Regions from separate parts of the Streptomyces sp. NPDC007808 genome, predicted to be linked through region 1. Evidence: riboswitches for the same ligand, from Rfam matches in the RefSeq annotation. Region 1 holds a riboswitch; each other region holds the start of a gene.
What was found. A riboswitch is a leader RNA that binds a small molecule or an ion and turns the genes downstream of it on or off. The one in region 1 is predicted to bind cyclic di-AMP.
Positions count from the first base shown of each region.

Region 1 (6,775 bases):
GTACGACCGTCTCCGAACTGCTCGGTGAGACGGTCGCCGACCGGGACGCGGTCGTGCGCGCCACCGACATGGAGCCGAGCGCGGCCGGAGGCTGGACGTACTGGCAGGCGGGCGCCGCCGGGCGCGGGATGCAGGCGCTGCGCGTCCATGTGCCCTACGGCTCTCAGGGCGACATCGTGCGTGTGCACCCCGGTGAGGAGTGGCTCTACGTCCTCAAGGGGCGGCTGCGGCTGCGCCTCGGGGACGCCACGCACCGGCTCGCGCCCGGTGACAGCGCCCACTTCGACTCGCTCACCCCGCACCGCATCGCCGCCCAGGACGAGGGCGGTGTCGAGCTGCTGTTCGTCCACACCCTGCTGCAGAGCCCCACGGCCACGCTGTGCCTGGGCCACACCCCCGGAGAGACGTCATGAGCGACATGGAGGAGAAGTTCCCACGCGGTCTGTGGGTGCGGCTCATCATCTACATCGCGGTGGGGCACGTCTTCGCCGCCTTCATCTACTTCCTGTTCGAAGCGGGCGCGAAGTAGTGCACACGGGACGGCCGGGTGTCAGTCGAGCAGCCGCTCCCGCAGCCGCTCCCGGGTCTGCGGGGTGAGCCGCAGCCCCTGCTCCAGGTAGGTGTCGACGGTGCCCCACGTCCCCTCGATCGTCTCGAAGGCCGCCGTCAGGTACTCGGCGCGCGCGTCGAACAGCGGGCTGAGCAACTCCATCACCTCGGGGGAGTAGGCCGAGGCGGCACTGCTGCTGCGGTGCACCTTGTAGCGGCGGTGCTTGGCGTTGGACTCCAGGTAGTCGGCGAGGATCGCGTCGCGCTCGACGCCGAGGGCGAGCAGCGTCACGGCGATGGACAGGCCGGCGCGGTCCTTGCCTGCGGCGCAGTGCATGAGGGCGGGGACGCTGTCCTCGGCGAGCGCGTGCAGCACCTGGGAGTGCTCGCCGGTGCGCTCCGTGATGATCATGCGGTACGAGGCGATCATCCGGTTCGCGGCCTTGCCGTCCGCGAGGATCTCCCGCAACTGGTCGAGGTCACCGTCACGGACCATCTTCCAGAACTCCGCGCCGTCCGCCGGGTCGCTCAGCGGCAGGTTCACATTGCGCACGCCGGGCAGCTCGACGTCCGGGCCCTCCAGCTTCTGGTCGGCCGCGTTGCGGAAGTCGAAGATCGTGTGCAGGCCCAGGGCGCCGAGGAAAGCGGCGTCGTCCTCGGTCGCGTGTGCCAGGTGACCACTGCGGAACAGCACGCCGTGGCGCACCCGTCGTCCGTCCACCGTCGGCAGTCCGCCCACATCGCGGAAATTGCGGACGCCGGCCAGTTCGGGCTCGGTCGACGGGATCTGCTGCGTCACGGGGGCTCCCTCCCAGTCGGCCCCGGCGGCGCGGCTCGACGATGCGGCCGGCGGGGTGCGCTCTCGACGATACGACATCGGTTCCTGAGGCAATGAGTTGTCCACAGGCGTTGCCTCGGGGTGCCCGGAGCCTTGATGATGTTGGTACTTGATGGCAGCTGTTCGAATCTGTGTGGGGAGCTCGATGCTGGAGATCTCAGCCAACGGCCGCACGTGGCTCCTGACCGGGCCGACCAGCGGATACGCCCTGCATCTGACCGACGGCGACGAGCTCCTGCACCTCCACTGGGGGCCCCGGATCGCGCTGGCCGACGCCGAGGCCCTCGCGGTGAGTCCGCTGCCGGAATACCGGCCTTTCGAGTCCCCGCTCGACGGACGCGAGGAGTACCCGGTCGAGGGTGGCCCCCGCTTCGTACGGCCGGCCCTGTCCGTGCGCACGGACGAGCGGCGCGGCACCGAATGGGGTTTCGAGCGGTACGACATCGACGGCGACGAGCTGCGGTTGCGCTTCCTCGACGGGGGTCTGCGCATCACCCTGCACTACCGGATGCGTGACGACGTCGTGGAACGCTGGGTGACCCTGGACAACGAGGGGCCGGCCCTGGAACTGCTGCGCGCCGACTCGGCCACCTGGACGCTGCCGGACCGGGACGAGTGGCGGCTGTCCCAGCTGCACGGCCGCTGGGGCGCCGAGTCCAGGCTCGTGAGATCGCCCCTCACCTACGGTGAGAAGGTCCTCGGCAGCCGCCGCGGGCACACCGGACACCAGCATCTGCCATGGGTCGCGCTCGACACGGACGCCACCGAGGAAACCGGCGAGGTCTATGGCTGCGCCCTCGGCTGGTCCGGGTCCTGGCGCATCGCCGTCGCCCAACTCCCGGACGCGCGCGTGCAGATCACCGGCGGCGCCGGACATGACGACTCCGGACTGCTGCGGCTGGGGCCGGGGGAGTCCTTCACGACACCCGTCTTCGCCGGGCTGTGGAGCGGGGGCGGCTTCGGCGCAGCGAGCCGGGCCTGGCACGCGTACCAGCGCGCGTACGTCATCCCGGACGCCGACCAGGACCGGCCGGTGCTGTTCAACTCCTGGGAGGCGACGGAGTTCGACATCTCCGAGGAGCAGCAGAGCGTGCTCGCGCGGCGGGCCGCGGCCATCGGAGTCGAGCTGTTCGTGGTCGACGACGGCTGGTTCGGGGCACGTACCAGTGACCGCGCCGGGCTCGGCGACTGGGTGCCGAACCCCGACCGCTTCCCGTCCGGGCTCAAGCCGCTCGCGGAGTACGTGCACGAGCTCGGCATGCAGTTCGGCATCTGGGTGGAGCCGGAAATGGTCAATCCAGACAGTGAGTTGTATCGCGCCCATCCATCATGGATTCAATATGAAGCGGGACGAAAGCGGACGGAATTCCGCGATCAGCTCGTACTGAACCTCGCCCGCGAGGACGTGCAGGAATACCTGTGGGAGCGACTCGACGGGCTCCTGTCCAGCGCCCCGATCGACTACGTGAAGTGGGACTTCAACCGCTGCTTCACCGATGCCGGCTGGCCCGGGGAGTCCTACCCGCAACGGCTGTGGGTCGACCATGTGCGGGCTCTGTACGGGCTGCTGGACCGGCTGCGGGCCGCCCACCCGGGCGTCGCCTTCGAGTCCTGCTCAGGTGGGGGCGGGCGGATCGACCTGGGGGTGCTGGGCCGTACGGACCAGGTGTGGACCTCGGACAACACCGACCCGCTCGACCGGCTGGCCGTCCAGCACGGCTTCAGTCAGGTCCACCCCGCCCGTGCCATGGCCGCCTGGGTCACCGACAGCCCCAACGCCATGCTCAATCATCGTGCGAGCTCCCTGCGCTTCCGTTTCGTGAGCGCCATGGCCGGGGTGCTCGGGGTCGGCGGTGACCTCGCCCGCTGGAGCGAGGAGGAACTCGCCGAAGCGCGGGAGTGGGTGGCGCTCTACAAGGAGATCAGGCCCGTGGTGCAGCACGGTGACCTCTACCGGCTGCGGCCTCCGAACGGTGGGCTGAGCGCGGTGCAGTACGTGCGCGGAGGCGACGCGGTCGTCCTCGCCTGGCTCCAGGCGCAGCGGTTCGGTGAGCCCGTCCCGGCGCTGCGCCTGCGTGCGCTCGACCCGACAGCATCGTATGAATGCCTTGAAACGGGCGAAACACACAGAGGTGCCGTAATGCTGCATCACGGACTTAAGACCGGATTGTGCGGCGACCTCGATGCGACGGTTATCCGGCTGCGCCGCATCTAGGGGATCTGTCCGAATTCGACTCCTTCATTCCAACTCGCTCCGCAGCGAAGGAAGCTGGAGCAGTGTCACGTGAGCAGCGTCATATTCGTGACGGTGCGTCGCTCGTCATGTTCACGTAATCCATATGTGTTTCAAGGGGCTTTGTGCCGGGAGGCGCCCCGATAATCAACGCAGGGTGACCGGTAATTCCCACAAGGGATCAACAGGAACGCATTCGGACGGAACCCCTCACTTGTTCCCGCGCGTCTTCCTCGCTTACGTTCGCCACCCATCCGGACGGACGCCGAATCCTGCCGCCGACCGGATTCCGCGCTAACTCACCCGTGTACGGCAGGAGCGGGGGACCCACAGGTACAACCGCCTGTTCCGGTCTCCGGAACGGCTTGGGGTCAAGTCGCGTCCCGACGCGGCCGGGCATCTCCAGCCCGCACCCGACAGCTCACCTCGCAGGCGCCGGAGAGGAATTCGCCATGCCCGCGAAGGGTAAGCACCGCCGTCCGAAGTCCCCGCGCTTCACCCGCTCCATCGCCGTCGCCGGAACCGGTGGCGCCGCTCTCGCTCTCCCGCTCATCGGTGCCACCGGCGCCCACGCCGCTCCTTCGCAGTCCGTTTCGGAAAAGGCCGTTCAGGCCCTTCCGGTCGCCGGACAGAAAGCCGCCGAGAAGAAGGAAGCGGCGAAGAAGGCGGATGTGCGGACCTATTCCGTGAAGGTCGGCGACTACCTTTCGAAGATCGCCGACGAGCAGAACGTCGAGGGCGGCTGGAAGAAGCTCTACGCCGACAACCGTGCGGCCGTCGGTGACGACCCGGCGCTGATCCACCCCGGTCTGAAGCTCACCCTCGGTGGCAAGGCCGCGCCGAGCGCCCCCAAGCCGTCGGCGCCGTCCTCCGACTCGACCGCTTCCAAGTCGTCCAAGTCGTCCAAGCCGTCCAAGTCGTCCCAGTCCTCGAAGGCCACCGCGTCGAAGGCGACCACGGCAGCGCAGAGCGCCGACACCGCCGGCGTCACCAATGGCTTCACGGCCCCCGTGGCCGGTGCCGCCGTCGGCACCGCCTACAAGGTCGCGGGCAGCATGTGGTCCAGCGGCTACCACACCGGCGTCGACTTCGTCGTCCCGACCGGTACCTCGCTGAAGGCCGTGGGCGCCGGCACGGTCGTCTCCGCCGGCTGGGCCGGCGCGTACGGCAACCAGGTCGTCATCCAGCTCGCCGACGGCCGCTACGCCCAGTACGCCCACCTGTCGTCCCTCTCGGTGTCGAGCGGCCAGTCCGTCACCGCGGGCCAGCAGGTCGGCCTCTCCGGCTCGACCGGCAACTCGACCGGCCCGCACCTGCACTTCGAGATCCGCACCACCCCGGACTACGGCTCCGACCTCGACCCGGTCGCCTACCTCCGTTCGAAGGGCGTCGCCATCGGCTGACGGTCGTCCTGCCGACGCCGCCTGCTTGACGCACATGCCTGACACACCTGCCTGACACGCAGCCGAAGGCCGGACCTCGATCGCGGGGTCCGGCCTTCGGCGTGTCCGCGGGGAGGGCGGCTCGCTGCGCCCGCAACGCACCTGACCAAAGGGTTATTCCGGGTTTGGCGAACACTTGGTAAGTGGCCTATCTCACCGCTCGTCAACCCTGCCCTACGGTCGCGTAGGTCACATTCGAAGGTGAATCATGTGCCGATGTGGCAGACGATTCGAAGAGTGACAGCAGATCAGTGATCGGGTCGTACGTCGCGGTGGGGGACAGCTTCACCGAGGGCGTCGGCGACCCCGGCCCCGACGGGGCGTTCGTCGGCTGGGCCGACCGGTTCGCGGTCCTCCTCGCGGACCGACGGCCCGAGGGCGACTTCGACTACACCAACCTCGCCGTGCGCGGCAAACTGCTCGACCAGATCGTGGCGGACCAGCTCCCGCAGGCCATCGAAATGGCCCCGGACCTGGTCTCCTTCTGCGCGGGCGGCAACGACATCATCCGGCCCGGCACCGACCCCGACGAGGTCGCCGAGCGGTTCGAGCGGGCCGTCGCCCGGTTGACCTCCGCGGTCGGCACCGTCATGGTGACGACCGGATTCGACACCCGTGGCGTGCCCGTGCTGAAGCATCTGCGCGGCAAGATCGCCACGTACAACGGCCATGTGCGGGCCATCGCCGACCGGTACGGCTGTCCGGTGCTCGACCTGTGGTCCCTGAAGACCGTTCAGGACCGGCGCGCCTGGGACCACGACCGGCTCCACCTGTCCCCGGAAGGGCACACGCGCGTGGCATTGCGCGCGGGCCAGGTCCTCGGCCTCGATGTGCCGGCCGACCCCGATCAGCCCTGGCCGCCGCTCCCGCCGCGCGGCACCCTGGAGATCCGGCGGGACGACGTCCAGTGGGCGCGCGAATTCCTGGTGCCCTGGATCGGGCGGCGACTGCGCGGAGAGTCCTCGGGTGACCATGTGACGGCCAAGGGCGCACTGTCGCCGGACGACATCAAGATGCGGATCGACGCGGTGGCTTGACACGGTGACTTGAGTCGGCGCTTCGGCGATGTGGGCCGCGCCCGGTTCCAGGGGCGCGGCCCGCACGGCCGCCGGCGCCGACCGGTCGGCGGGAGGTCGGCCGCCTCACCGCGTCGCCGCCGCCAACGCCTCCCGCTCCAGCCCCAGTTCCCGGGCCAGCGCCTCGTCCACCCAGTCCCGGGCACGCGCGCGTGACACCGCGCCGGAGTACGACGTCAACTGCACGGCGAGCCCATCGAGAAGCGCCGTGAGGCGCAGAGCCGTACCGGTGGGGTCCGGGCAGTCGAACTCACCCGCGGCCACGCCCTGCGCGAGCACCTCGGTGAGGGCGGCCTTCCACTGCCGGTCGAGGTCCCGTGTGACCTCCTGCAGCGCGGGCTCGCGCAACGCCGCGGCCCAGCCCTCGATCCACAGCCGCCAGCCCTTGGCCTGGCCGGTCGGCGCGTACCAGCGCACGGCGGCCCGCAACCGTCGCAACGCCGTCGTACGACGGCCGAGGATCTTCCGCAGACGGGTCAGATCACCCTCGGCGGCGTACGAGAACGCGGCGGCGACGAGCTTCTCCTTGGTGTCGAAGTGGTAGAGCACCAGGGCGTTGCTCACCCCGAGCGCCGAGGCCACGTCGGCGATCCTGACCGCCGTAACGCCCCGCGCCTCTATCTGCTCGACGGCGGCC
Region 1 is NZ_JBIAEQ010000005.1:689,947-696,721, reverse strand. It holds gene ACFYNL_RS22375 (helix-turn-helix domain-containing protein) at 1-413, shown strand, start outside; gene ACFYNL_RS22370 (DUF6126 family protein) at 410-529, shown strand; gene ACFYNL_RS22365 (tyrosine-protein phosphatase) at 551-1,348, opposite strand; gene ACFYNL_RS22360 (alpha-galactosidase) at 1,533-3,602, shown strand; cyclic di-AMP (ydaO/yuaA leader) riboswitch at 3,903-4,068, shown strand; gene ACFYNL_RS22355 (peptidoglycan DD-metalloendopeptidase family protein) at 4,073-5,023, shown strand; gene ACFYNL_RS22350 (SGNH/GDSL hydrolase family protein) at 5,314-6,099, shown strand; gene ACFYNL_RS22345 (TetR/AcrR family transcriptional regulator) at 6,205-6,775, opposite strand, start outside.

Region 2 (6,775 bases), on a different contig from region 1:
CCCGCGCACGAACTCGTCGCGGTTCTCGGCGTCCCGCGAGGCGGAGGTCGCCACGAAGCGCAGCCGCTGCGCGCCGTGCTCCTTGATGATCGCCGCGTACTCGTGACAGGCCGCGAAGGTCCGCTCCAGGGCCTCGGGAGCGAGCCGGCCCGTGCGGTCCACGCCCTGGCCGAGGCGAACGATCGTCATACGGCGGTCCAGGTCGACGAGTTGCCCGGTCAGCGGGTCGGCGTCGGCGACGAGGAGCCGGATGGAGTTGGTGCCGCAGTCGACGGCGGCGACCCGGCTCACTGGACGTCCCCCTCGGACGCCTCCGGGAGCGTCACGCAGGCTCCCTTGCGCCACCACTCGGGCAGCATCGCGAGGGCCTCGTCCCCGAGCGGGTTGACTCCGGGGCCCGCGGCCAGGGAGTGCGCCACGAGCACGTGCAGGCACTTCACCCGGTCCGGCATGCCACCGGCGCTGGGGAAGCCCTTCAGCTCCTCGATCTCGTCCCGGCGCCGGATGTAGTCCTCGTGCGCGGCACGGTACGCGGCGGCCAGCTCCGGGTCGGTCTCCAGCCGCGCCGTCATCTCCTTCATCACGCCGTTCGCCTCCAGCGTGCCGATCGCCGACGACGCCTTGGGGCACGTCAGGTAGTACAGCGTCGGGAAGGGCGTGCCGTCGGGCAGGCGCGGGGCCGTCTCGACCACGTCCGGCTGCCCGCACGGGCACCGGTGCGCGATCGCGCGCAGCCCGCGCGGCGGACGCCCGAGCTGCTGCTTGAATGCCTCGACGTCCGTGTCGGTGGGCTCGGTGCGCGGGGTGGGCGGCGGGGGCGTTTCCATGCCTGTCTTTCTATCGGTTTCTCGCCGGCGACGGGTCGGCCGGTCCGGGCGATCGGTTCGCCCGGACCGGCCGGCCTCGCTGCTCTCGCCGGTTTCTCGGTCTCGCTGGTCTCAGTGGTCGGCGGCGTCGGCCTTGTCGACCCCGTCCCAGATGTCGGTGTACCAGGGGCGGTCGGCCGCGCCCTGGTCGGTCCGCGACTGCCGGGCGGCGTCCGGGTCGATCACCACGAACCCGGTCTCGCCGGGCATCACATAGTGCAACCGCTCCCGGATCCGCTGCTCGGCGTAGGCGTCGTCCTGCCAGCGTGCCTTGGTGTCGCGCAGTTGCTCGACCCGCTCGGCGGCCTCCTGCTTCTGGCGCTTCAGGTCGGCGATCTCGGCCCGCTGGGAGACGTACTGCCTTATGGGGTAGGCCAGCGCCACCACCATGGAGCAGACGACCAGCGCGAGCAGGGCGGCGCGTCCGGTGAGCCTGGAGCGCCGGGCCTGCCGCTTGGTCTGGGAGCGGTAGACACGGGCAGCCGTCTGCTCGCCGAGCAACCGGATCCTGGTCGCGGTGGAGAACCGGTCCCGGTCCTTGACGGCCATGTCCCGCCTCCCGTTTCACACGCGTACGTCCCCGCACACGGTACGGGACCGGTACGGGGACGTACGTACGACTGGCTAAGGATTGACCCTTTACGGCTCAGCCCTTGAAGCGCGGGAAGGCGCTGCGGCCGGCGTACACCGCGGCGTCGTCGAGGATCTCCTCGATGCGCAGCAGCTGGTTGTACTTGGCGACGCGGTCCGAGCGGGCCGGGGCGCCGGTCTTGATCTGGCCGCAGTTCACGGCGACGGCGAGGTCGGCGATGGTGACGTCCTCGGTCTCGCCGGAGCGGTGGGACATCATGCACTTGAAGCCGTTGCGCTGGGCCAGCTCGACGGCGTCCAGGGTCTCGGTGAGCGAACCGATCTGGTTGACCTTGACCAGCAGGGCGTTGGCGGCGCCCTCCTCGATGCCGCGGGCGAGGCGCTCGGGGTTGGTGACGAACAGGTCGTCGCCGACGAGCTGGACCTTGTCGCCGAGGCGCTCGGTGATGGTCTTCCAGCCGTCCCAGTCGTCCTCGAACAGCGGGTCCTCGATGGAGACGAGCGGGTACGCGTCGACGAGCTCCGCGTAGTAGTCCGTCATCTCGGCGGCGGAGCGCTCCTTGCCCTCGAAGACGTAGACGCCGTCCTTGTAGAACTCGGAGGCGGCGACGTCGAGCGCCAGGGCGATCTGCTCGCCGGGGGTGTAGCCGGCCTCCTTGACGGCCTCCAGGATGAGGTCGAGGGCGGCGCGGTTGGAGTCCAGGTTCGGGGCGAAGCCGCCCTCGTCGCCGAGACCGGTGTTCAGGCCCTTGCGCTTCAGCACCTTCTTGAGGGTGTGGTAGACCTCGGCGCCCCAGCGCAGCGCCTCGGAGAAGGTCTCCGCGCCGATCGGGGCGATCATGAACTCCTGGATGTCCACGTTGGTGTCGGCGTGCGAGCCGCCGTTCAGGATGTTCATCATCGGCACCGGCAGCAGGTGCGCGTTGGGACCGCCCAGGTAGCGGAAGAGCGGGAGGTCGCTGGCCTCGGAGGCGGCGTGGGCGACGGCGAGCGAGACGCCGAGGATGGCGTTGGCGCCGAGGGAGCCCTTGTTGTCGGTGGCGTCCAGGTCGAACATGGCCTGGTCAATCAGGCGCTGCTCGGTGGCGTCGTAGCCGACCAGCTCCGGGCCGATCTGCTCGATGACCGCGAGGACGGCCTTCTCCACACCCTTGCCCAGGTAGCGGTTGGGGTCACCGTCGCGGAGCTCGATGGCCTCGAAGGCGCCGGTGGAGGCGCCGGACGGGACGGCGGCACGACCCGTGCTGCCGTCGTCGAGGCCGACCTCGACCTCGACCGTGGGATTGCCTCGGGAGTCCAGGATTTCCCGGGCTACGACGACGTCGATGGACGGCACGAGCATCTCCTTCTTGGGATGTGACGCGATGTGTCGCTGGTGGTGCGGGCACGGGGCCTCGCGCCTAGAGCCTAACCGCCCCCGGGACATCGGTCGGCGAGCGACCGTCCCGTGGACAGACTGACGGTACACATTGTTCCCAGGCGGAACAAAGAGCTTCCGGATGACGGACAGGAAACGAATCCGCAGCGAAGGCCGACGCAAGGATGCACCCGTGCCGTCGGGCGACCGGACGCGGACAGAGAAAAGCCCCGCCCCGGCGCGTACGGGGGAACACGCACCGGAGCGGGGAGTCCGTGGGGACGGGGGGGGCGGCCCTCACGGGGTCCTGACTCTGAGGTCCACGGATGTGAGGGCGCCGGGGTTCAGCTTTCGGCCCGCACTACTTCAGGTGCAGCTGCTGACCCGGGTAGATCAGGTTGGCGTCCTGGACGATGTCCTTGTTCAGCTGGAAGAGCTTCTCCCAGCCGCCCTTGACGTCGTGCTCCTGGGCGATCGAGCTGAGGGTGTCACCCTTGGCGACCTTGTACTCGCCGTCGCCCTTCTTGACCTTCTTGCCGGTCGGGGTGGTGACGGTCTTGTCCTTCTCGGCGGCCGGGCGCTCGGCGGAGCGGGAGGCCGACTGCTGCTCGGTGGAGCGGGTGGTGGTCTCGGAGCTCTGCGAGGAGTCGCTCGACGAGGCGCCGGAGTAGGCGGCGTTCGACAGGCCGGTGCCGCAGTGCGGCCAGGCACCCTTGCCCTGACCGGCGAGGACCTTCTCGGCTATCTCGATCTGCTGGGCCTTGGTGGCCTGGTCGGCGGTGGAGGCGTACTTGGTGCCGCCGTACGCGGCCCAGGTCGAGGCGGAGAACTGCAGACCGCCGTAGTAGCCGTTGCCGGTGTTGATCGACCAGTTACCGCCGGACTCGCACTGGGCGACGGCGTCCCACTCGGAGGCGGTGGCGGCCGAGGCGCTGCCCGCGGCCATCAGCGGGGCGGCGACGGCGGCGGCGCCGGTGACGCCGACGACGGCGATGGCACGGACGGCCTTGGACGGACGACGGTGCTTGCCCTTGCTGGAAAACAGCATGGAGAGATCCCCTCACCGACGCCTACGAGGTGAGCTGTCGGGTTCGGGCCGGTTGAGTTGCCCGGCCGCGCACGCTCGCCTCTCGGCTGCTGTTGCGCGGCTTCACCCCGAGCCGGCTCCGGCCGTGCGGCCCCGAAGGGCCTCAACTGCCGGACCCGGCGCAAACCTTGGGTCCCCCGCTCCTGCCTACGGCGCTTGACGCGACGACTGTTCCCGTACGGCCGCCGGCAGGATTCGGCGTGACGGCCATCGGGGCCCGCACTGGTGGCGAGCGGTCACGACCGTAGACACGCGATTCGCGGAATTTCAAAGACGATCAGGGCTTCTGAGATCTATCTCTCACTACATTTAAAACGGACATTCAGGAGCGAAACGTGACGCGAACTCCCGCAGTTTTTCGCCCTGTTCGGCCCCTATTCGGTCGGGACGTCCAGGGTCTGACCGGGGAAGATGTCGTTGGCGTCGGCGCCGATGGCGTCCTTGTTCGCGTCGTACAGCGCACGCCATCCGCCGTCGAGCTCAAGGGAGTCGGCGATGGAGGCCAGGGTGTCCCCCGGGCGGACGCTGTACGAGGCGTGGCGGCCGGAGGGCTTGGCGGCGCCGTCGACGACCTCGCTCTCGTCGGCACTGGCTCCGCGATGACGCCCGGAGCCGGTGGTCGCGTCCTCGATCGACCCGGTGTCGACCAGGCTCCAGGAGCCCGCGGACTGCCCCAAGTCGTCCCGATTGTCCCCCTTGGGGGCTTCTACGGGAGAGCTGTCCGGCGACTGCGCGACCCGGGAGTCGGGCGACGCGTCCGCCTTTTCGGACTTTTCGGCCTGCGGGGATGACGAGGGAGACGATGAGGAGCTATCGGGCGATTCGGACGATTCATCAGAAGAGCCGCTCGGCGAGTTCGAGTCACCCGACGGAGTCGAGGCGTCGGAAGAGTCCGAAGAACCGGAAGAGTCGGATGAAGTCGATGAATCAGATGGGTTGGACCTGTTGGGTGATCCGGATGAATCGGACCGACCTGGCGAGTCAAGCAATCCGGATGACCCGGACACCTCGGACGGCGAGTCCTCCTCCACACCGGTGTCCAGGTCGACCGACCCCGACTCCTTGGTGAGGCCGTTGAGCACCGCGCATGTGCCCCAGGGGCTGGTTCCGCGGTCCGCGAGGATCTCCTGCGCCACCGCGATCTGCTGGGAACGGCTCGCCAGGTCGGGGCTCGCCGCGTAGTCGAGACCGCCGTACTCGTCCCATTCGTCCTGGGTCAACTGCAGGCCGCCGTACTGCCCGTTGCCGGTGTCCGCGCTCCAGGATCCACCGCTCTCGCAGTCGGCCACCTTGTCCCAGACCGTACCGTCGGCCGCGCTCGCCCCCGTGGCACCGAGGAGCGGGATGGCGATGGCGGAGCCGGTCACTCCGGCCGCGACCAGGAGTGCCGGCGCCTGACGGGGGCGACGGTGACGACCGTTCCCGGAGAGCATGCGGGGACCTTTCACGAGACAGCAGTGACCGCGGCGCGTGAAGCGTGGGCGCCGTCGTTGATCCGTGAACGTATAGGCAGACGATCACTTGTCACAAGTTAATGCCGCGCAGATCACGTGAAGATCACAGAGGTGAGTGCGTGTCACGTTTGCCGAGGTGGACACACTCACCCAACTGGGGTGAACCGCACCGGAAGTGTTCGCAGCCCCCGCATGATGAGGCCGCCGCGCCACCGCAACTCGGCCGGGTCCACCGCGAGTTGCAGGTCCGGGAGCCGGGTGAGCAGGGTCGCGAGGGCGGTCTGGCCCTCCAGGCGGGCCAGCGGGGCGCCGAGGCAGTAGTGGATGCCATGGCCGTACCCGAGGTGCTGGTTGTCGCGGCGGCCGAGGTCGAGGACGTCGGGGTCGGCGAACCGCTCCGGGTCCCGGTCGGCGGCGGCCAGGACGACCAGGACGGGGTCGCCGGATGCGATCCGCTGCCCGCCGATGGTGAGCGGCTCCTTGGCGAACCGCCAGGTGGCGAGTTCGACGGGGCCGTCGTAGCGCAGCAGTTCCTCCACTCCGGTTTCGAGGAGGGCGGTTTCCTGGGCGGCCAGGGAACGCTGGAGGCGGGCGCGCTGCTCGGGGTGCGTCAGCAGGGCGTAGGTGCCGTTGCCGATGAGATTGACGGTGGTCTCGAAACCGGCGAACAGCAGGATGAAGGCCATGGCGGCGGCCTCGTTCTCGGTGAGGTGCTCACCGTGGTCGGAGGCGCGGATGAGGCCGGAGATGAGGTCCTCGCCGGGTGCGGGGGTGTCCGGGAGTGCCTCGCGCTTGCGGTGGATGAGGTCGGCGAGATAGCCGCGCATCTTCTTCACCGACCGCGCGACACCGCCCCTCGGGCCACCCTGGTGACGGATCATCATGCCCGCCCAGTCCCTGAAGTCGTCCTGATCCTCTCGGGGAACGCCGAGCAGGTCGCAGATGGCGTAGATGGGGAGCGGGAAGGCGAACTCGTGGATGAGGTCGGCCTCCCCTTTGTCCGCGAACCCGTCGATGAGGCTGTCGGTGAGCTCCTGCACGCGGGGCGCGAACTCGGCGACCCGGCGCGGGGTGAACGCCTTGCTGACCAGACGGCGCAGCCGGGTGTGGTCCGGCGGGTCGATGTTGAGCAGATGCGTCATGAGCTCGGCCTTGCGCTCACCGGGGATGCCGGTCTTGCCCTTGGCGTGGGCCGGTTCGTCGTGATGGGCCGGGTTCTTGGAGAGCCGGTTGTCGGCGAGCGTCTGCTTGGCGTCGGCGTACCGGGTGACCAGCCAGGCCTCCACGCCGCTGGGAAGACGCGTCCTGTGCACGGGCGCGTGGTCCCGCAGCCAGGCGTAGGCGGGGTAGGGGTCGGTGGCGAACTCCCAGGTGAAGAGCTCCGGGGGTTCGGGCGCGGCATCGGCGGGGGCGTGCTGGT
Region 2 is NZ_JBIAEQ010000007.1:547,605-554,379, reverse strand. It holds gene ACFYNL_RS28055 (exopolyphosphatase) at 1-291, opposite strand, end outside; gene ACFYNL_RS28050 (DUF501 domain-containing protein) at 288-827, opposite strand; gene ACFYNL_RS28045 (septum formation initiator family protein) at 939-1,415, opposite strand; gene eno (phosphopyruvate hydratase) at 1,513-2,793, opposite strand; gene ACFYNL_RS28035 (transglycosylase family protein) at 3,176-3,862, opposite strand; cyclic di-AMP (ydaO/yuaA leader) riboswitch at 3,867-4,066, opposite strand; gene ACFYNL_RS28030 (transglycosylase family protein) at 4,276-5,334, opposite strand; gene ACFYNL_RS28025 (cytochrome P450) at 5,502-6,775, opposite strand, start outside.
Region 2: linked by a shared signal. The riboswitch ahead of ACFYNL_RS28035 (transglycosylase family protein) and the one ahead of ACFYNL_RS22355 (peptidoglycan DD-metalloendopeptidase family protein) in region 1 are both predicted to bind cyclic di-AMP.

Region 3 (6,775 bases), on a different contig from region 1:
GTTCGCGGGTGCCGACGAGTTCGCGCACGAGGGCGTACTGGGCGTGGTTGGTGTCCTGGTACTCGTCGACGAGGACGTGCCGGAAGCGGCGGCGGTAGTGCTCGGCGACGTCCGGGAAGGCGCGCAGCAGGTTGACCGTCGTCATGATCAGGTCGTCGAAGTCGAGGGCGTTCGCCTCGCGCAGTCGCGACTGGTAGAGGGCGTAGGCCTGGGCGAGGGTCTTCTCGAAGCCGTCGGTGGCCTGCGCGGCGAAGTCCTCCTCGTCGATCAGCTCGTTCTTCAGATTGCTGATCTTGGCGCTGAAGGACTTGGGCGGGAACCGCTTGGGATCGAGATCCAGATCCCGGCAGACGAGCGCCATCAGCCGCTTGCTGTCGGCGGCGTCGTAGATCGAGAAGGACGAGGTGAACCCGAGCTTCTTGCTCTCTCGCCGCAGGATGCGCACGCACGCGCTGTGGAAGGTCATCACCCACATCGCGTTCGCCCGTGGGCCGACGAGCTGCTCGACGCGCTCCTTCATCTCGCCCGCGGCCTTGTTGGTGAAGGTGATCGCGAGAATCTGCCCCGGATGCACATTCCGCTCGGCCAGCAGATGGGCGATGCGGTGGGTGAGCACCCGGGTCTTGCCGGAGCCGGCACCGGCCACGATGAGCAGCGGGGTGTCGGAGTGGACGACGGCGGCACGCTGGTTCTCGTTCAGCCCGTCCAGGAGCGCGGCCGCGTCGAGCGCCGGGCGTGGGGCGCCGTCGCGGTAGTAGGCGTCCCGGTCCGGCGGCACGTCGAACTTCCCGCCGAACAGATCGTCCGGAACGGGCTCCGGAGCATGATCGTCCTCGGGCGGTGGCGGGTGTTCTTCCTCATGGGCCCGCGGGGCCTGGAGGTCCGCCAGGAAGCTGTCGTCAAAGAGGCTGCTCATCGCTCTCCGAGTCTAGGGCGCCCCACTGACAGCCCGCCCCCGCCCTTAGAACATCGCCGGATTCCGCACCCCCAGCCTTCCCAGGCCCGCACTCAGGGCACTCGCCACTACCACTCCGCCACGTTCTGTGACCATCGCAACCACTCGCCGTAAGCGGTCACGCTCCTCAAACCATCACCGGCCACCCGAATCCACAGCCGACGATCACACGATCGAGCTACCCGACCACGGCGAGGCCCCCCGGAGGAGACTCCGGGGGACGGGGAGGCGATCACCCGAGACGGCCACGGAGAGGACCCGGAAAACGACCTGAAGACGACCGAAGAGAGCCGGAAGAGGGCCGAGGGAGGACCGAGGGCCGGCCGAGGGCCGGCCGAGAACCGGGAAGACGGCGGGAAGCCACGACGGAGGACACGACCACAACGGGACAGACATCACTCCTCCCCTCGAACCCTCGCAACTCCCCTCAACCACCCCCCGATCACCCCTCGACCACGACGACCTGACTCAAGGTCACGAAAATGTATCGGGCATATCGAACATCAACCTTCACAGGGGCCACATGAGTTGGCTACCGTGCCCGGCAGGCCGTACGACCCCCTCCGGCGAACGTCGCCGGGCCGCGCGGCCTCCGTCGAGTCCGGTGTGCCACCGCGCAACCGGAGCCGGGGACCCACCTAAATTGGGGTGAATCGGCCACATCCCGTCCAGGGAAGGCCGTAGGGCAACCCTTCCGAACCACCCGCCCGAACCCGACAGCTAACTCGGTAGGCGGAACGTGGAAGGAGTCGCCTCCCTTGGCGTCGCACCGCAAGTCGCGTCCCGCTGGTACGCGCGTAGCAGGCATACGGACCCCCGCCCTCGCCACGGCGGCCCTCACCTCCGTCGCCCTGCTGTCCCAGTCGGCCAACGCGAGCCCCTCGACGGACGACAGGCCGAGCCTCGAAGAGGTCGAGAAGAAGGTCGACGACCTCTACCGCCAGGCGGAGTCGGCCACCGAGAAGTACAACGCGGCCAAGGAGAAGACCGCCAAGCAGCGCAAGCGCGTCAGCACCCTCCTGGACGACGTCGCCAAGCGCACCCAGAAGCTCAACGAGGCTCGCGAGGAACTGGGACGCAATGCAGCCGCCCAGTACCGCACCGGAGCCGCCGCCCCCGACACGGCGACCTTCCTCCTGGCGGACACCCCGCAGGACTACTTCGACCAGTCCCAGCTGATGGACCGTATGACCGGCCGCCAGAAGGAGGCGGTCGACGAGTACTTCACCCAGCAGTCGGCGACGATGAAGAAGCGCCGGGAGGCCACCCGGAGCCTTGAGACGCTCACCGAGTCGCAGAACGACCTGCAGGCCGCCAAGACCACCGTCCAGCGGAAGCTCTCCGACGCGCGCGAACTCCTCTCCCAACTGACGGCCGAGGAGAAGGCCCGCCTCGCCGCGATCGAGAAGCGCAAGCAGGAGGAGGCGGCGCGCGAGGCCGCGGAACTGGCCCGTCAGCAGGCGGAGGCCGAACGCCGGCGCCAGGAGGCCGCCCAGCAGCAGGAGGCCGCCCAGCAGGACAGCGAGTCGGCGGAGTCGGGCGTCTCGGAGGCACCGGCGCCCGACTCCTCGTACGCCACCAAGGCCGAGAAAGCCCTGGCCTTCGCCCGCGCCCAGATAGGCAAGCCGTACGTCTGGGGCGCCACCGGCCCCGACTCCTACGACTGCTCCGGCCTCACCCAGGCCGCCTGGAAGGCCGCGGGCGTGGACATCCCGCGCGTCACCTACGACCAGGTCGACGCCGGCACCACGGTCCCCCTCTCCAGCGCACAGCCCGGCGACCTGGTCTTCTTCTACGACGACGTCACCCACGTGGGCATCTACATCGGCAACGGCATGATGATCCACGCCCCCAAGCCCGGCACGTACGTGCGCGAAGAGTCGATCTACTACGACGGCGAGTCGTCGATCCACAGCGTGGTCCGCCCCGCCTGACGCCGGCCACGCGCGGAGAGGGCGAGGGCGCCGCCGGCCCTCTCCGCAGCCGCCCCCGTGGGCGCCGCCGTGAGGTCCCGCGGCTCAAGGCGCCGGCCAGGTCCTGCCGTGGATCGCCGTGGCGGCGTGGCCGGCGGTCGCCGCGGGCGCGGTGCGGTCCTACGCCGAGGTCATGTCCACAGAACGGCGATGAAGACGTTCGCCACGGTCAGCAGCCCCACCAGTGCGAACAGGCTTTTGTCGACCTTCTCCTCGTCCCGCTTCACATAGACCAGCCCGAGGATCACGATCAGCAGCGCCAGCTTCACGCCGATCTTGATGTTGTCGACCGACTGGTCGTCCGCCTGATTGAGGCCGACGAGAATCACCCCGGTGACCAGCATGGTCAGCGCACCGTGCAGCATCGCGGGCACGAACCGGGCGGCACCCTGGCCCATCGCCTTCATCTGGGTGAGGAAACCACCGAGCAGCGCGGCGATACCGATGATGTGCAGGCCGACGAAGAGGTGGATGAGTACGTCCATGGAGCCGGAGCCTAATCAGCGCCGCGAAACCACCCCACACCGCCCCACTCCCTCTTCCGCCCTCGCTCATCCGACCTGACGCGTCCACCCTCACTCACCGTCACCCCCGAGCGGCCCCCACACCCTCCGCCCCCCGCTCCCCGCCTCCTGGAGCGCGCATATATGCGCCCCATAGCACCCCACCATCCCCACCGTTCCCGGAACCGCCAGATCGGTCAGCACCCCGTGCGAACCCGACGCCGCCGCCCCGGAATCAAGTTCACTTACGGTCACCGCCGGTCCACTCCACGGCACTTCCGTACAACGCGTTACCGAACCGTCACAGTGAGGTTTAGCGTCCTTCACCAGGTGACCGGCTCCCCACCGCCGCCCGGGCCAGGGGCGGCAGTCGGACACCACCGCCGAGAAAGTCCGGCGGCGGCTCGCTCCCCCTGTGTGGGCCGTCGCCGGACGCGTGTCCCGCCCCCGGCGGCCGTACGTCCGCTCCCCAGGCGCTCGTGCGTCCACCGCTCCGCCCGGGGCGTAAAACGTCCGCCTCCCGGGCGGACGCACGGGACGAGGCGGTCGTACGAAAGGACGTGCAGTCCACGTGGCAGCGCACCGAAAGCCCCGTCAGCGCTCGGTCGGCGGCAGTACGGCCCGCACGGCATGGACGATCGCCCTGGCGGGCGCGGCGACGGCGACGGGCTTCGACGGAACCGGACACGCGGAGCCACGACCGACACCGGAGCAGGTCGAGGCGAAGGTGGAGAAGCTGTACCAGGAGGCGGAGGTCGCCACCGAGAAGTACAACGGCGCGAAGGAGCAGGCGGACACGGCTCAGCGGCGGATCAGGACCCTGCAGGACGAGGCCGCCCGCCGAACCGTGAAGCTCAACTCGGCTCGGGACGCCCTGGGTTCCATGGCCGCGGCCCAGTACCGCGACGGCGGCCTCGATCCCGCCCTCCAGCTCGCCCTCTCCGACGACCCCGACCGCTACCTGGACTCGGCGGAGTTCGCCGAACGCGCCGGCAACCGGCAGGCGACCTCCGTCGCCAGCGTCCGCAACCAGCTCCGGGAGATCGAGCAACTGCGCGGGGCGGCACGCGTCGAACTGACCTCGCTCAAGTCCCGCCAGGCCGAACTGCGACGGCACAAGAACACGATCACCGGCAAGCTGGCCACGGCCCGGGACCTGCTCGCCCGGCTGACCGCCGAAGAGCGCGCCCAGCTACGGGGCAGTGGAACGGACCGTGCCGCCCGCTCCTTCGCCGCCCGCGAAGCCCTCGCACCCTCCGGCTCCGCCACGACCCAGGCCCCCAACGCACGCGCCGCCGCCGCCATTTCGTACGCCTACTCCAAGCTCGGCAGCCCCTATGTCTGGGGCGCGACCGGTCCGGACGCCTTCGACTGCTCCGGCCTCACCCAGGCCGCCTACCGCTCGGCGGGAGTCTCTCTGCCCCGCACGACCTACTCCCAGATCGACGCCGGCCGCCGCGTAACGCGCTCCGAACTGCTCCCGGGCGACCTGGTGTTCTTCTACTCCGGCATCAGCCACGTCGGCCTCTACATCGGCAACGGCCAGATGATCCACGCCCCCAACCCCTCGGCACCGGTCCGGGTCGCCCCCCTCGACGAGATGCCGTTCGCCGGGGCCACGCGGGTGGCGTGAGGAGTGAACCGGGCCGGACCCCGGGACGGGACGGGCTCAGACCAGGCGTCGCGCCGTCGCCCAGCGCGTCAGCTCGTGCCGGTTGGACAACTGGAGCTTCCGTAGAACCGCCGAGACATGCGACTCGACGGTCTTGACGGAGATGAACAGTTGCTTGGCGATCTCCTTGTAGGCATAGCCACGGGCGATCAGGCGCAGCACCTCGCGCTCGCGCTGGGTGAGCCGGTCGAGGTCCTCGTCGACCGGCGGCGCGTCCGTCGACGCGAACGCGTCCAGGACGAACCCGGCGAGGCGCGGCGAGAACACCGCGTCGCCCTCCTGGACGCGGAAGATGGAGTCGATCAGGTCGGTGCCGGTGATCGTCTTCGTCACGTAGCCGCGGGCGCCGCCGCGGATCACGCCGATGACATCCTCGGCCGCGTCCGAGACCGACAGCGCGAGAAAGCGGACCGGCTGCTCGGTGTCCGCCATCAACGGGGCACAACGGCGCAGCACTTCGACCCCGCCGCCCCCGGGCAGGTGCACGTCGAGGAGGACCACTTCGGGCCGGGTCGCGGTGATGACCGTGACCGCCTGGTCCACGTCCGCGGCCTCGCCGACGACCTCGACGCCGGTCTGCTCGGTCCGGCCGATCTCGGCCTGGACGCCCGTACGGAACATGCGGTGGTCGTCGACGAGGACCACGCGCACATGCCGGTCGCCCGTGCTCTTGCCGGTCGACTCCACGGGCTCGTTCGCCTCGGTCGGCTCGCTCATGACGTCTTCTCCGCCCTCTCCATCTCCAGCTCGACCTCCGTGCCGCCGCCGGGTACCGCCCGGAGCCGGGCCGTACCGCCGTTGCGCTCCATGCGGCCGATGATCGATTCTCTGACACCCATGCGGTCGGCGGGTATCGAGTCGAGGTCGAAGCCCGGACCGCGGTCCCGGACGGACACGAAGACGGTCTTCCCCTCCACCTCGGCGTAGACCTGCACGGCGCCGCCCTCGCCACCGTACTTGGCGGCGTTGACCATCGCCTCGCGCGCGGCCTGCATCTGTGCCGCGATCTTCTCGTCGAGCGGACAGTCGCCGACGACAACGACCTCTATGGGGACGCCGTGCTTGTCCTCGACCTCGGCCGCGTTGCGCCGGACCGCGTCGGCGAGGTCGGTGGGTTCGTCGGCCTCGTCCTTGCCGGTTCCCTCCGGTTTGTACAGCCAGGTGCGCAGGTCGCGCTCCTGGGCGCGGGCGAGGCGGCGGACCTCGCTCGCGTTCTCCGCGTTGCGCTGTATCAGGGTCAGGGTGTGCAGGACCGAGTCGTGGACGTGCGCGGCGACCTCGGCGCGCTCCTGGGCGCGGATGCGCATCAGGCGCTCCTCGGAGAGGTCCTGGGTCATCCGGACCAGGTACGGGCCCGCGAGGAGCGTTATCCCGACGAGGACCGCCAGGGCGGCCTGCAGGACGGAGCCGAGGTGGGCGGCGGAGCCCTGCAGGACGAAGATGCCGGAGACGCCGGCCGTGACCAGCACGACGCCGGCCGCGGCACGCAGCAGGGTGAGGGTGCGCCGGCGTCGGCCCACCTCCATCCAGCGGGCCCGGCGGGCGTTGTCCGCCTGGCGCCAGACCAGGGCGACGCCCGCGCCGACGAGCACGGCGGGCAGCAGGTACGCCTTGGCGCCGTTGCCCAGGTCCACGCTGCCGACGAAGATCATCGCCACCACGACCATGAGGA
Region 3 is NZ_JBIAEQ010000009.1:162,937-169,711, forward strand. It holds gene pcrA (DNA helicase PcrA) at 1-916, opposite strand, end outside; cyclic di-AMP (ydaO/yuaA leader) riboswitch at 1,539-1,706, shown strand; gene ACFYNL_RS31705 (NlpC/P60 family protein) at 1,714-2,889, shown strand; gene ACFYNL_RS31710 (hypothetical protein) at 3,060-3,413, opposite strand; gene ACFYNL_RS31715 (NlpC/P60 family protein) at 4,003-5,064, shown strand; gene ACFYNL_RS31720 (LuxR C-terminal-related transcriptional regulator) at 5,101-5,820, opposite strand; gene ACFYNL_RS31725 (PspC domain-containing protein) at 5,817-6,775, opposite strand, start outside.
Region 3: linked by a shared signal. The riboswitch ahead of ACFYNL_RS31705 (NlpC/P60 family protein) and the one ahead of ACFYNL_RS22355 (peptidoglycan DD-metalloendopeptidase family protein) in region 1 are both predicted to bind cyclic di-AMP.